DNA from 2 places in the Pantoea sp. PA1 genome. Region 2 is predicted to be linked to the other one. Evidence: predicted binding sites of a transcription regulator. Region 2 holds the regulator's gene; the other holds the start of a gene.

Region 1 (7,856 bases), 310 kb from region 2:
ACGGTTTTAAAAACAGGCGGTTTTCCGCGTAGTAATCTGCCATTCGCCAGGCATCACGTTCGTGAACCAGACGGACCACCAGCCGATCGGTGGTTAAGCGCACCCTGGGCGCGGCAGAACGATAGCCAAACATCCTGACTCCTGAAATCAATGGCTGAGAGTGAAAGCCGTCATTATCTGGCTTTCACTATAACCGCCGCCTGGGCTGCGGTAAAACATTACGGATTTTTTGCCGTAAAGAGGTTGATTTTGTTGTGTTATCACCGCGCAGACGCCCCTGCTCAGGCGTCATCAACGCCCGTTCAGCCCGGCCATCTGTCGGGCTGGTTTGCCGGGAGGGGGAATCTCTTCCATACTTTTCAGGCGCCCGGAACAGGATGAAATGATTCACTCTGTTAAACATTAACCTGTAAACGAGGGAGATCAGGATGAAGCTCTATATCTACGACCACTGCCCCTTCTGTGTGAAAGCGCGCATGATTTTTGGTCTGAAGAATTTGCCGGTTGAGCTGGTGGTCATGCTCAATGACGATGAAGAGACGCCTCAGCGACTGATTGGCCAGAAAATGGCGCCTGTCCTGCAGAAAAAGGATGGCAGCGCGATGCCGGAAAGCATGGAGATTGTGCACTATGTCGACCAGCAGGATGGCAAACCGCTGATTACCGGTGCGCTCAATCCGGCCATTGGCGACTGGCTGCGTCACATGAACAGCTACGTGAATAAGCTGCTGCTGCCGCGCATTGCCGAGGCCCCTTTTGCGGAGTTTGCCACCCCGGCGGCACGTGACTATTTCCGCGCGAAAAAGCAGGCCAGCATCGGTGATTTCGAGGAGCTGAAAACGCATTCGGCCGGACTGATTAAAAAAGTCAGCGGCAATCTGCGCAAACTGGACGGCCTAATTGTCCAGCCTAATGCGGTTAACGGCGAGCTGTCGGAGGATGATTTCAGTCTCTTCCCGCTGCTGCGCTCCCTGACGCTGGTTCCGGGCATCGACTGGCCAGCACGGGTCGCTGACTATCGCGACAATATGGCCAAACAGACCCAGGTCAATCTGCTCTCTTCTATTGCGCAGTAATCCCGCCCGGATGAGAGACGCCGCGGTGTTTCTCATCCCTTTTCTGATGACACCTCTCACGCATTCAGGCAGGCTATATCCTGTTAACTGACTTTGTTATCCAGGATATAGAACGATGAAAAAGGTATTTTTCGGGCTGACTGCCCTGATGTTTGTGCTGCTGGTGAGCGGCTGCAATAAACTGACGCAGTACACTATCAGCGAACAGGAAGTGAATCAGGCGCTGCAAAAGCATAACAACTACGAGAAAGACATTGGCGTGTCCGGTCTGGTCAATGCGCATATTGTCCTGAATAATCTCACCAGCCAGATCGGCCGCGCAGAACCCGGCAAAGTGTCGCTCTCCGGCAAAGCAAAGATTAACGTCACCTCTCTGTTCGGCCCGCAGCAGGCTGACATGCAGCTGACGATGCGCGCACAGCCCGTCTATGACCCACAGCAGGGGGCGATCTTTCTGCGCGATCTGGAGATAACCGACGCACAGGTGGCGCCGGAGAAAATGGCCGCCATCATGAAAACCCTGACGCCTTATCTGAATCAGTCGCTGAAGAGCTATTTCGATCAAAACCCGGCGTACCGTCTCAGCGCTGACCGCAGTAAAGGTGAGTCACTGGCGAAAAAATTTGCCAAAGGACTGGAAGTCAGACCGGGCGAACTGGTTATCCCCTTCACGCAGTAATCCCGATTGCCGCGCCATCCGGCGCGGATTTTTGCTGTCAGCAGAAAAAGCAGGTGCAAACGGTTGCCTGAATCCTTATGCTTAGACCCCGGCCAAAACATGCCTTCTGTTTCCTTTATGCCGGAGCTTCACTGATGACAGCACAACCTCAGCAACTTACCCTGCGTCGCCCTGACGACTGGCACATTCATCTGCGTGACGATGAGATGCTTAAAACGGTCCTGCCCTATACCAGCGCGGTTAATGGTCGTGCCATCGTGATGCCTAACCTGGTGCCGCCGGTGACCAGCGTGGCGGCAGGAGAAGCGTACCGTGACCGCATCCTGGCCGCGCTGCCCGCCGATCACGCCTTTACGCCGCTGATGACCTGTTATCTCACTGACTCACTGGATCCGGATGAGCTTGAGCGTGGCTTCACATCCGGTCTGTTTACCGCCGCCAAGCTCTATCCGGCTCATGCCACCACTAACTCCAGCCACGGCGTCACCAATATCGCCTCCATCGCCCGCGTGCTGGAGCGGATGCAGCAGCTGGGTATGCCGCTGCTGGTTCATGGCGAAGTCACCGATGCCCATATCGACATTTTTGATCGCGAAGCCCGCTTCATTGAGACGGTGATGGTGCCGCTGCGCAGTCAGTTTCCGGGGCTGAAAGTGGTGATGGAGCACATCACCACCCAGGATGCCGCGGATTATGTCGCTGCTGCCGATGAGACGCTGGGCGCGACCATTACGCCGCAGCACCTGATGTTTAACCGCAACCACATGCTGGTGGGCGGGATTCGCCCGCATCTTTACTGCCTGCCGATTCTTAAGCGCAATGTGCATCAGGACGCGCTGCGCAGGGTCGTGGCCAGTGGTCATCCGCGTTTCTTCCTCGGCACCGACACCGCTCCGCATCTGCAGCATCTTAAAGAGTCTGCCTGTGGCTGCGCGGGCGTATTTAATGCGCCGACCTCGCTGGCGGCCTACGCGACCGTGTTTGAAGAGCTGAATGCGCTGGAGCATTTCGAAGCGTTCTGTTCTGAAAACGGCCCGCGTTTCTATGGCCTGCCGCTGAATGAAGGCACAATTACCCTGGTGCGTGAGCCCTGGCAGGTGCCGGCGTCCATCTCACTGGGCAGTGACGCTCTGATTCCTTTCCTCGCGGGTGAAACGCTCAACTGGCGCGTTGCATAATTTTGCTTGCCTCCGGTGGATGGATACTGTAAATATATACAGTATCTTATCCGGAGGCTGCTATGCGTGTTGAAATTACCGTATCAAATACCCGACCTCTTCCTGCTGGCGCGATAGAGGCGTTAAGCGATGAACTGTCGCGCCGCATTGACGAACAGTTCCCTGACTCGACCAATCACGTCAAGGTACGTTATGCCAGTGCCAACAATCTCAGCGTGCTGGGCGGTGGAAAAGAGACGCGCGACCAGATCAGCGAAATCCTGCAACAGACGTGGGAGAGTGCTGACGACTGGTTCATTACTGATTAACCGCCACTGTGCTTTTTTTCCGGGTGTCGCCACCCGGTTTTTTTATCTTTTCTCCCCTCTCGCACTTCCCTCTTCCTGCATCTAGACTCTTACTGATCAATGCCCTATCCTTGCGCTCGTCACGCATAACAGGAGGTGCGACACCATGACTACTGATAAACCGGAAGAGGCGATGACCTTTGGTGAGTTGTTAGCACTGATTGGTGATCAGCAGCGTCGTTTAACGGTGCTGGAAAATGCCTTTTCCAGTCTGATTTTCTGTCTTGACGATCGTGCCAGCCAGCTGCTGGTGCACAATCTGTCGCTGGAAGCCCAGAATCAAAACCATGATGAACAGCTTCAGCAACATTTTGCCCGTCTGGCAGAGTCCCTGCAGAAACGCGTCGGCGGCATCGTGCCAGACAGCCCGGCGCTCTGAACCGGCGGCCTGCCCCGCTTTTCGCCTGCCCACTGAATCGTAGAAAAAATGCCTGCCTGCCAGGCATTTTATTTTTTGACTCCTGCCTGTTAAAAGCGAATATTCTGTGAGAAGCTGACTCACGGCATTTTTTAAACAGTGACACCCGGGTTTACTGTTATAATTGTTTCGCTATCGGAATAAAAAAGCCGCATTGAACCTCATCATGCACTTCGTTTAACGAGTAATAAGGAGGTTATAATGGACAGAAGAAAAGACGTTATTCAGACTCACCCGCTGGTGGGCTGGGATATCAGTACCGTTGATAGCTATGACGCCATGATGATCCGCCTGCACTCGCTGTCGTCGCAGGATCAAAAAGAAGAAGAAGCGGATGTTGGCCCCACCTACTGGCTGACAACGGATGTGGCAAGGCAGTTCATCTCGATCCTCGAAGCAGGCATCGCCAAGATTGAATCCGCCGAGCAGATGGAACGACTCCTCAGTAAGCATTAGTTTCAGCCACATCAAAGGGGCACCCTCAGGGGTGCCTTTTTCGTTTCTGTTTCGGTATGCTGTTGATTATCTGACTCTTAGAGCGTAGTTACCATGATTTATGATCTTATCGTCGTTGGCAGCGGCTCAGTAGGTGCGGCGGCTGGCTACTATGCCACCCAGGCAGGCCTCTCGGTATTAATGATCGACAGCGCCCACCCTCCTCACAATCAGGGCACGCATCATGGCGAGAGCCGTCTGATTCGTCACGCCTACGGCGAAGGTGAACGTTATGTGCCGCTGGTGCTGCGGGCGCAGACGCTGTGGGATGAACTGGAACAGCGAGCCGGTGAGCGCATTATGCATCGCAGCGGCGTACTTAACCTCGCCCCTCACGACTCCCCTTTTATCCGCAACGTTATCGACAGCGCAAGCCGCTGGCAGCTTAACATTGAGGTGATGCAGCCCGGGGAAGTGCGTCAGCGCTGGCCACAGATTAACGTACCTGAGGGCTATCTGGGCGTATTTGAGCCGCAGTCGGGCTTCCTGAAATGTGAACAGGCGGTGCGCAGCTGGGTTCAGCTGGCGGAACAGGCAGGCTGTGCCCAGCTGTTCAACTGCCCGGTCTCAGAACTGGGACGGGATGGCGATCTTCAGCAGGTTACGACGCTGGATGGTGTCTATCGCGGCCGTAAAATGGTGGTCAGCGCCGGTACCTGGGTCGGAAAACTCATCCCGAATCTGCCGGTTGCCCCTACCCGTAAGGTGTTTGCCTGGTATCAGGCTGATGGTCGCTACAGCGAGAACAACAGGTTCCCGGGCTTTACCGTCGAGATGCGTGACGGCAGCCAGTTCTATGGCTTCCCGGCCGACAATAACGCACTGAAAGTGGGTCGTCACGATGGCGGACAGCCGATGCAGCAGCCTGAAGATCGTAAACCCTTCGGTGCGGTGGCGGCAGATGGCAGTGAAGCTTTTGGCTTCCTGCGCCAGTTCTTACCGGGCGTCGGTGTCTGTCTGCATGGTGAAGCGTGCAGCTACGACTTCAGCCCGGATGAAGATTTTATTATTGATACGCTGCCGGGCGAACCCAATCGCCTGCTGATAACCGGACTCAGCGGACACGGCTTTAAATTTGCCAGCGTGCTGGGCGAACTGGCCGCGGAATTTGCGCAGCAGAAACCTTTTTCCTTTGATCTCTCTCCGTTCCGCCTTTCGCGTTTCTGACTCTGCAAACGGATGGCATCACAGGGTGCCATCCTGCTGACAAAAATTGACGCAAGCTGAATTTCCCTGACAAAAATTCGCCCTTATTTCGCCCCGATTGTTCATTTGCACGGAATGAGGTTGACCGTTTTCCCCTCATCAAAATTATTATTCAGTAATATTGCCCATTTCCCTGCCTTTTTATTCAACCTTTTCCGATGATTTTTTTAAGTATATAGAATCGTAAGGGCGATTGCTTTTATATTTCATAATGTGGATGCTTATTTCATATTATTTCTATGTGACACTCAGATTATGTTATTACGTAATACACCGCATCAGTTTGACCGGGTTGCTGTGCTGCTGCACTGGTCGATGGCGCTGGCCATTTATGGCATGTTTGCGCTGGGATTATGGATGGTCGGTCTGGGCTATTACGACAGCTGGTATCACGACGCCCCGGAAATTCATAAAAGTATTGGCGTGCTGCTGTTACTGACGCTGATTATCCGCCTGGTGTGGCGCGTTATTTCGCCGCCGCCCAGGCCGCTGAGCAGCCATTCCCCTCTGGTGCGCATCAGTTCTGTCGTGGCACACCTGTTACTTTATACCCTGCTGCTGGCCATTCTGATCAGCGGCTATCTCATCTCCACCGCCGACGGTAAACCCATCGCCGTGTTCAGCTGGTTTACGCTGCCTGCCCTGTTCAGCGGTGCAGGCGAGCAGGCCGACCTCGCAGGCGATATTCACCTCTGGCTGGCCTGGAGTGTGGTGATCCTGTCGATCCTGCACGGTCTGGCTGCGATAAAACACCATGTTATCGATCGCGATAACACCTTAAAACGAATGTCAGGTTTACGCCTCCCCTTACCCTCTGAAAAGGACAGATAATATGTTGAAGAAAAGTCTGCTGACGATGACCGCGGCCAGCCTGCTGCTCGGTTCCCTGAGTGCCAGTGCCGCTGACTACAAAATTGATAAAGAGGGGCAGCACGCCTTTATTCAGTTTCGCATCCAGCATCTGGGTTACAGCTGGCTCTACGGAACCTTTAAGGATTTCGATGGCCGCTTCACCTTTGATGAGAAGAACCCTGCCGCCGATAAAGTCGAGGTGACGATTAATACCAGCAGCGTGGATACCAACCATGCCGAACGTGACAAACATCTGCGCAGCGCGGATTTCCTGAACAGCAGTAAAAATCCGCAGGCGACTTTTAAATCCACGTCGGTGAAGAAAGAGGGCGATGAATTAGAGATTACCGGCGATCTGACGCTGAACGGCGTCACTAAGCCGGTGACGCTGGAGGCGAAGAAGCTGGGTGAAGGCAAAGATCCGTGGGGCGGTTATCGTGCTGGCTTTGAAGCGGAAGGTGAAATTGCGCTGAAAGATTTCAATATAACGAAAGATCTGGGGCCAGCCTCGCAGAAGGTTCAGCTGATGATCTCCGTGGAAGGTGTGCGTCAGTAAAGCCGCAGGCCGCCTGAATCAGTGTTCAGGCGGCCACGTTTACCGCTTTATGACTTCTTCGGCGCGGGAATGGTCATGTTTAACAGGCCACGCGACTTGTTAAAGATTTTATTGCCATTCTCTCGTCCGGCACGACGGGCGCGCTGCTCTTCCGGAGAGAGCTTCGCCTCTTCCTGACAGATCGGACTGCAGCAGTTCTCAAACTTCTCGGCGCAGCTCTTGCACTGAATAAACAGCAGATGACAGCCGTCATTCACGCAGTTGACGTGGGTATCGCAGGGCTCACCGCACTGATGGCAGTTTGCCAGCACATCGTCAGAAATCCGCTCCCCCATCCGCTCATCAAAGACAAAGTTTTTGCCTTTGAATCTGACCGGCAAGCCCTGTTCACGGGCGCGGCGGGCGTACTCGATGATGCCACCTTCGATATGGTAGACATCTTCAAAACCGTTATGCCGCATCCAGGCACTGGCCTTTTCACAGCGGATGCCGCCGGTGCAGTACATGACGATCTTTTTATCTTTCTGTTCCCTGAGCATATCCACGGCCATCGGCAGCTGGTCACGGAAGGTGTCTGCCGGCACTTCCAGCGCGTTGTCAAAACGGCCCACTTCATATTCGTAGTGGTTTCGCATATCGACAAACAGCGCGTCCGGATCGTCCAGCATGGCGTTGACTTCCGCCGCTTTCAGGTAGTGACCGACATTGCTTGCGTCGAAGCTGCTGTCCTCAATACCGTCCGCCACGATGCGATCGCGCACTTTCAGGCGCAGTACCCAGAACGACTTTCCATCATCATCCAGAGCAACGTTCATACGCAGGTTGTTCAGCGCGGGATCGAACGCATACAGCCAGGCCTTCATCTTTTCATACTGGCTGGCGGGCACGCTGATCTGCGCGTTGATGCCTTCATGGGCAACATAGACGCGACCGAACACCTTGAGGGCGGTCAGGCCAACATAGAGCGCATCGCGGAAGGCTTTAGGATCGGCAATCTGGAAATACTTATAAAAAGAGACAGTGGTGCGCGGCTCAGTTTCAGCCAGCAT
Region 2 (7,856 bases):
AGGCGGAGTAGATCAGTACGTTACCGCTGTAGACGCGGGATTTAAGCAGCGTGAAGAAGCCCGGCTGTGCCCCTTTCTCCTGCGGAGCGGGTTTCACCGTGGGCAGACGCAGCGTGACCAGAATCAGCGCCACCGCAATCAGGGTCAGCACCAGGAAAATCGAACGCCAGTGGAAATGGCCGATCAGCCATGCCCCAAGCAGCGGTGCCAGCGCCGGTGAGAGGGCCACCAGCGGCATGATCGTGGCGAACACTTTGCTGGCGCGCGCCGCCGGATAGCGGTCGATGACCAGCGCCTGCCAGCTTACGGCGGCAGCACAGACGCCTATCGCCTGAATGAAGCGCAGCGCCAGCATCAGAAAGATATCATTCACCCACAGCATACCCGCACAGCCAGCGGCGAACAGTGCCAGCCCGGCCAGCAGCACGGGTTTACGGCCGATGCGATCGGAGAGCGGGCCCCAGAAGAGCTGACCACAGGCGAAGCCGGCCAGAAACAGACTCATGCTGGCGCTGATCAGGCCGGGCGAGGTGCGGAACGTCTCCTGCATCGCGCCAAAGGCGGGCAGGTACATATCGGTGGCTAAAAAGCCCAGCATGCTGAGCAGAGCGAGGTAGGGCATAAATCCTATATTCGACAACATCAGATTCTCATTTTGCAGGGTAAACGCGGCAGAGTGTAAAAGGTGCGTTTGCGGCTGTGAAACGGTAATATTTGCCGGTTGCTGTTAAAATTTTTGAAGGCAGATTATGTGGTCAGAGTATGCACTGGAAGTGGTTGACGCGGTTGCACGCGGGGGCAGTTTCAGCGCCGCCGCGCAGGAGTTACATCGGGTGCCGTCTGCCATCAGCTATACGGTTCGCCAGCTGGAAACCTGGCTGGCGGTGCCGCTGTTTGAGCGTCAGCACCGTGAAGTGGTACTGACCCCGGCGGGGGAGCATTTTGTCAGGGAAGGGCGCAGCGTCATCAAAAAAATGCTCGCAACCCGGCAGCAGTGTCAGCAGCTGGCTAACGGCTGGCGCGGACAGCTAAGCATTGCCGTTGATCGCATCGCCAAACCGCAGCGTACCCGGCAGCTGGTTAACGATTTTTATCGCCACTTTCCGGACATGGAGCTGCACATCAGTTATGAGGTCTTCAACGGGGTCTGGGATGCCCTGGCCGATGGCCGGGTCGATGTCGCGATTGGCGCGACCCAGGCGATACCGGTTGGCGGACGGTTTGCGTTCCGGGATATGGGGAAGCTCAACTGGCGCTGCGTGGTGGCACCCGACCATCCTCTGACGCAGGCGACCCGGATTGATGATGACACGCTGCGTCACTGGCCGTCGCTGGTGCTGGAGGATACGTCACGGGCGCTGCCGCGGCGCATGACGTGGACGCTGGACAATCAGCGCAGGCTGGTGGTGCCGGAATGGCAAACCGGGCTGGAGTGTGTGCAGGCGGGATTGTGCGTGGCGATGGTGCCGGGCCATCTGGCCCGGCCACTGCTCGACAGCGGCGCGCTGGTGGAACTGACGCTGCCGCAGGCGTTTCCGGACAGCCCCTGCTGTGTCAGCTGGGCAGAGGATCGCGCATCACCGGCAACAGGCTGGTTACTCAGCTATCTGGGTGATGCGCAAACGCTTAATCAGGAGTGGTTAAGCGAGGATTAACGGCGATAGTCGCGGAACGGACCATCCGCAACTGAACGGCGTTCAATCAGCGTGGGATGGACTTCAATCGTTTGTGACACTTCGCGCTTGCTGGTGATGCGATCAAGCAGCATATCCAGCGCCTTCTCACCCAGCTGAGCCTTGGGCTGATGGACGGTGGTCAGTGCAGGCGCAAAATAGCGCGCGTTGCGCACATTGTCATAACCGATCACCGAAATGTCCTGCGGAACGCGCAGACCCATCTCGTCAGCGGCGCAAATCGCCCCCATAGCCATGATGTCGCCACCGCAGAACACCGCCGTCGGGCGCTGCTTCTGCGACAGGATCTGCTGCATCGCCTGATAGCCCGACTCCGGCTCAAAGTCACCCTGCACAATCCACTCGGCGCGCGGCTGAATGCCCGCCTCTTCCAGCGCCTTAAGGAAACCGGCATGACGTCCGCCCCCGGTGTTGCGCTCCATCTGACCGGGGATGGCGCCGATGTCGCGGTGGCCGCGCTCAATCAGATAGCGTCCCGCCAGATAGCCACCCTGGAAGGCGTTATCCAGCACCGTATCGGTGAAGTCGGCACGCGACTCGCCCCAGTCCATCACCACCATCGGGATATTGCGGTTCTCTTCCAGCATCTGCAGCAGGTCGTCCGGGTATTCAGAGCACATGACCAGCAGGCCATCGACGCGCTTCTGCGCCATCATGCTGAGGTAGGCGCGCTGTTTTTGCAGATCGTTATGCGCATTCCCCAGAATCAGCGTATAGCCTTTGTCAAAACAGTGATTCTCGACCGCTTCGATAATCTCAGCGAAATAGGGCGCTTCGCTGGAGGTGGCCAGCAGCCCCAGCGTCCGGGTGTGATTCACCTTCAGGCTGCGCGCCACGGCGCTCGGCGAGTAGTGCAGTTCCTTGATCGCCTGCCAGACCGCATCGCGCGTCTCTTCAGCCACGAAGCGGGTTTTATTGATGACGTGCGAAACCGTGGTCGTGGAGACGCCAGCGCGTTTTGCCACATCTTTAATTGTTGCCATGAAAATCGGACTCCAGGACTTATCTAACTGTATGATAAGCGTAGTGTTAAACGTTTGCGTCTGCTCAGGGTATTTTCCGCAAAAATGCCGTGTTATGGCGCATTAAACCGGCGGCCGACGGAGAATAAATGCCTGAAAAAGTGCGCAAACGGAATCAGGGCTGCGCGCGTTGCGCAACAAGGGCGGGATTCTAACAAGGCTGAACGGATAAAACGAGATTTTTACCCACGGCTGTGGGAAAATAGAATAACCACAATGATTACGTGGTTAAAGAGCAACCCATGAGTACCGATCTTAAACTGGCGTTAATGACCACTGTCGGCTGCCTGCTGATGATTGTGGCCTTTAGTTTTACCGCTGTACTGCACTGATAAAAAAGCCGGGACTTCTCTCGGCTTTTTTCTGACACTGCATCAGCTCAGCGAATGGTTTTCGGCGTCATTACACGACGCGCACCTATGTAGTGACGCTGCCAGTAATCTTCCCCTAACGCACTGATCTGAATATCTTTGCCGGTACGCGGTGACTGAATAAACTTGCCGTCACCCAGGTAAACCCCGACGTGATCCGCGGTTCCGCGGCCATTAATGCGGAAGAAGACCAGATCGCCTTTTTCCAGTGACTCACGTTTGATAGGGGCAGCGTCACGCAGGTGATACATCTCGTTAGCGGTGCGCGGAATTTTAAACTTCACCAGATCTTTATAGGCGTACCAGACCAATCCGCTGCAGTCGAAGCCGGTGTGGGGGGAGGTGCCGCCCCACTGATAAGGTTTGCCCAGCTGGCCCATGAGCTTGGTCATCGCTGTTTCACGCGCTTTCTGGTAGCGCTGACGGTGAGATTTGCTCATTTTAATGGTGCCGGTCTCGCTGGCATCCGCGTTTTTCAGCAGGCGCTGGTGGCCGTAGCGTTTTTTCTCTTTGGTGCTGAGTCGGGCGGTCTTAAGCGAGGTTTTTTTGGCAGGTGTCTGTTTAGCGGTCAGTTCAACTTTTTTCTGTTTTTTCGTTTTGAGCTTCTGAACCGGGCTGAGACGGGTTTTTTTTGTCGTGGTTTTCACCACGCGACGTTTGCGGCGCTCATCCTCGCGCGCACTCTTTTTCTCTGCTTTATGCGTACTGACGTTCACCGGAGCGTGCGGAGACGCGGCGGCGATGTTGAAGAACAGTTGCGCAAAGGCCAGCATAAAAAGCGTAATGATTAAACGCATAGTCCATTAAGTAGTTAAGTTGTCAGGGCCACTACGCACCGCGACAAAGTTGAGATTAATCTGATCCAGGATCAGCGCCGAAGCCATTCTAGTCCAGTTCTTTTAAAAACTGTAATGCCTTTTATTGTTAATCTTTGCAACCCACGCGATTGTGCTGAAAATGAACATTTTCAGCGTCTTATATCAACGAAATTATTACGAATTATTAATCTGTTACCGGCTGTTAATAATCAGGAATTCACGCTGTGCCTGTCATGACTTAACCAGGATGGCGATTTCAGCAGGCAGCGATCAAAATCTCGTTTTCAGTCACGCTGCGAAGTCGCTACAATAAACAAACACGAAGTGACGAATTAAGGAAGGCAATTATGAGTACTGTAGAAAAAATTCAGCGCCAGATCGCAGAAAACCCGATCCTGCTGTACATGAAAGGTTCTCCGAAGCTGCCAAGCTGCGGCTTCTCTGCACAGGCGGTGCAGGCACTGTCAGCCTGCGGTGAGCGTTTTGCTTACGTGGATATTCTGCAGAACCCGGACATTCGTGCAGAGCTGCCAAAGTACGCCAACTGGCCAACTTTCCCGCAGCTGTGGGTAGACGGTGAACTGGTCGGTGGATGCGACATCATCGTTGAGATGTTACAGCGTGGTGAACTGCAGTCGCTGATTAAAGAGACCGCAGAAAAATTTAAAGAAGCAGAATAAAAAAAGGCCGACGCAATGTCGGCCTTTTTCGTTGTGGCATTCCTCAGACGGAGGCGCTGGTGTCTGCATCGCCTTCGGCAAAGGGCAGGGGCCAGCCACCTAACCGCTTCCAGCGATTCACCAGCTCACAGAACAGCGTTGCGGTCTGCTGCGTATCATACAGCGCCGAGTGTGCCTGACTGCTGTCAAACTCCATTCCCGCAGCGATACACGCCTTCGCCAGCACGGTCTGACCCAGCACCAGCCCACTCAGGGCTGCCGTGTCAAAGGTCGCAAAGGGGTGGAACGGGTTGCGTTTCAGGCTGGCACGTTCAGCCGCCGCAGACATAAAGTTCAGGTCAAACGTGGCGTTGTGCGCCACCATGATGGCGCGATTGCAGCCGCTGTCCTTGATCCCCTTGCGCACCATTTTAAAAATGGCGTGCAGCGCTTCATATTCACTGACGGCACCGCGCAGCGGATTAGCGGGATCGATACCGGTAAAGGCCAGCGCTTCAGGGTGCAGCAGCGAGCCGACAAAAGGTTCGACGTTAAAATGCAGCGTCTGGTCTGTCTGAATCCATCCCTCTTCATCCATTTTCAGCGTGATAGCGGCAATTTCCAGTAACGCATCGGTTTGTGCGTTGAAACCGGCGGTTTCCACGTCGATGACCACCGGATAGAAGCCACGGAAACGTTGATTGAGTGCATTAGGGGAATTCGATTCAGACATCAGGATCTCGTTGCAGGAAAAGGGCAGCGCGCATTATGGCAAAAAACGGGGCCGGGTGCAGCAGATGAAGCGCAGAGAAGGGGATTCAGCCCGCCCGGGAGGGCAGGCTGGCGGCAGGATCAGTTGCCGAGGCCTTTACCGGCATCTTTGTTTTCGATCAGCTCGATTTTGTAGCCGTCCGGATCTTCAACAAAAGCGATAATGGTGGAGCCACCCATCACCGGGCCCGCTTCACGCGTCACGTTACCGCCATTCTGACGGATACGTTCGCAGGCGGCAGCCGCGTCATCCACGCCCAGCGCGATATGACCATAGGCGTTGCCGAGATCATACTTGTCCACGCCCCAGTTATAGGTCAGTTCGATAACCGCGCCTTCGCTCTCGTCGGTGTAGCCCACAAAAGCCAGGGTATATTTATATTCGGTGTTTTCGCTCTGACGCAGCACGCGCATGCCCAGCACACGGGTGTAGAAATCAATTGAACGTTGCAGATCGCCAACGCGCAGCATGGTATGTAGTAAACGCATAACATCCTCTTTGAAGTAAAACGCCATCGCCGGATGACCCAGGCGCTAAGTATAGCGATGAAAATCGCCATTGAATAATGGCCGCCGTCATCGTCCCGGACGGCAGCCAGACAGGTTTACAGTGTCGGGTAGTCGATGTAGCCTTCCGCGCCGCCGCCATAGAAGCTTTCCGGACGCTGAGGATTCAGAGGAGCATCCTGCTGCAGACGCTCAACCAGATCCGGGTTCGCGATGTAGTCGCGACCAAACGCGACGGCATCGATCAGACCGCGACCAATCAAATCGTCCGCTTTCTCGACCGTGTAGGCACCGGCACCGATAATCGCACACGGGAACAGGTCACGTACTTTCTGACGGAAGGCATCCGTGTAAGGCTTGCCGCCGGCCCAGTCTGGTTCTGAAAGGTGCAGGTAGGCGATGTTGCGTTTCGCCAGCTCGCCGATGTACCACAGCGCCGCTTCTTCTTCATCCGGGCCGTTATCCAGATTCTGGAAGCTGCCGATCGGCGAAACGCGGATACCGATACGATCGGCTGACCAGTTTGCAATGACCGCATCCACCACTTCCAGCGCGAAACGACCGCGTTTTTCGATGCTGCCGCCATATTCGTCGGTACGCTGGTTGGAATCCGGGGCCAGGAACTGATGAATCAGGTAACCGTGTGCCGAGTGCAGCTCAAGCAGGTCAAAATCCGCTTCACGCGCATTCGCAGCCGCCTGACCGAAATCGGCCACGATCTGCTGGATCTCAGGAATCGTCAGTTCGCGTGGCTCTGAGGTCTCTTCGCGGTAGACGCTGCCATCTTCAGCACGCAGTGAGGTTCGGGTACCCGCCGCAATCGCCGACGGGGCGACCGGGGCTTTACCTTCCGGCTGAACGCTGTTGTGGGAAATACGACCGGTGTGCCACAGCTGCACGGCGGTGTGGCCGCCCGCCTGATGGACGCCTTCGTTAATGCGTTTCCACGCCGCAATCTGCGGCTGCGTATGTAAACCCGGCGCACCGGCATAGCCTTTAGCCTGGAAAGAGACCTGCGTGGCTTCGGTGATGATCAGACCGGCGCTGGCGCGCTGAAGGTAATATTCCGCCATCATCGGCGTCGGGATATCGCCTGGCTCAATGCTGCGCAGACGGGTCAGCGGTGCCATAAAGACGCGGTTTGGGACGGTAATTGCGCCAACTTTCAGCGGACGAAACAGCTGGGTACTCGCCATAATAGCTCCTGATTAGTAGACCAGTCGTCTACAAACACGTTTTTTAAAAATCAGTGGCGTTCTAGCCACTGTTCGATGGTACTCAGTGCGAGGCGCAGGTGCTGCGCCTCGCGGGAAATTTTGCTCTGCAGGCTGGCACCCAGCCAGAGCAGCGACAGCAACTCCGCCATCTGTGCAGGCGGCTGCGGCAGGTTCAGCGACTCCTGCTGCACCGCCTCAGTCAGCGTCCGCGCATAGAGCGCGGTGATTTTCGCCGCACCCTGCTGCAGGGCATCGCGCATCGGCTCAGAGAGATCGCAGACTTCCGCAGAGACTTTCACGCCCAGGCAACCCACAATGTGGCCCTGCTGAACGAACAGATCGACCGCTAAACGGAAGTGGTTGAGCAGGCGTTCGCGCGGGGTGCCATCCGTCCGGCTGAGCTGTAATTCCACATCCTGCAGGAAGCGTGCAAAATAGCGTTCCAGTAACGCCACGCCAAACGCCTCCTTGGAACGGAAGTAATAGTAGAAGGAGCCTTTCGGTACGGCCGCCTGTGACAGCAGTTCGCTTAAGCCCATTCCGGTGAACCCGCGTTGCAGACAGAGTTGCTCACCTGTCTGAAGCAGGTGCTCGCGGGTTTCGTTGCGTTGTGGCGTCTTATTCATGGCACTGAGAGTAGTAGACCAGTCGGTCGGTTGCAACGATCGGCCCACACGATGGCACAGAGTGTTCACCCATTCGCGCGACAACCCGATTATTGTGACCGGCTGAGGCTCATTTTCTGTGCAACCAGGCTACGCTGTTACTCTGACTGGTTATTCTGTGACTCCGGAGAC

What was found. The regulator PurR, encoded in region 2, represses purine synthesis genes. The targets are predictions, from matches to a motif close to CANGCAAACGTTTGCNTG.
Region 1: a site for PurR is predicted at 1,808-1,825, ahead of pyrC (dihydroorotase). Genes of this name have one in related genera too.

What each region holds. Positions count from the first base shown of each region.
Region 1 is NZ_JBXGEE010000001.1:668,452-676,307, reverse strand. It holds gene rimJ (ribosomal protein S5-alanine N-acetyltransferase) at 1-133, opposite strand, end outside; gene grxB (glutaredoxin 2) at 429-1,076, shown strand; gene AC1V0D_RS03465 (lipoprotein) at 1,192-1,755, shown strand; gene pyrC (dihydroorotase) at 1,890-2,933, shown strand; gene dinI (DNA damage-inducible protein I) at 2,996-3,241, shown strand; gene AC1V0D_RS03450 (hypothetical protein) at 3,387-3,659, shown strand; gene bssS (biofilm formation regulator BssS) at 3,900-4,154, shown strand; gene solA (N-methyl-L-tryptophan oxidase) at 4,248-5,360, shown strand; gene AC1V0D_RS03435 (cytochrome b) at 5,655-6,230, shown strand; gene AC1V0D_RS03430 (YceI family protein) at 6,235-6,807, shown strand; gene trhO (oxygen-dependent tRNA uridine(34) hydroxylase TrhO) at 6,855-7,856, opposite strand, start outside.
Region 2 is NZ_JBXGEE010000001.1:975,441-983,296, forward strand. It holds gene punC (purine nucleoside transporter PunC) at 1-643, opposite strand, end outside; gene punR (DNA-binding transcriptional activator PunR) at 750-1,655, shown strand; gene purR (HTH-type transcriptional repressor PurR) at 1,652-2,677, opposite strand; gene cydH (cytochrome bd-I oxidase subunit CydH) at 2,959-3,048, shown strand; gene AC1V0D_RS04830 (C40 family peptidase) at 3,096-3,884, opposite strand; gene AC1V0D_RS04835 (Grx4 family monothiol glutaredoxin) at 4,250-4,585, shown strand; gene rnt (ribonuclease T) at 4,629-5,297, opposite strand; gene gloA (lactoylglutathione lyase) at 5,417-5,824, opposite strand; gene nemA (N-ethylmaleimide reductase) at 5,941-7,038, opposite strand; gene AC1V0D_RS04855 (TetR/AcrR family transcriptional regulator) at 7,089-7,685, opposite strand.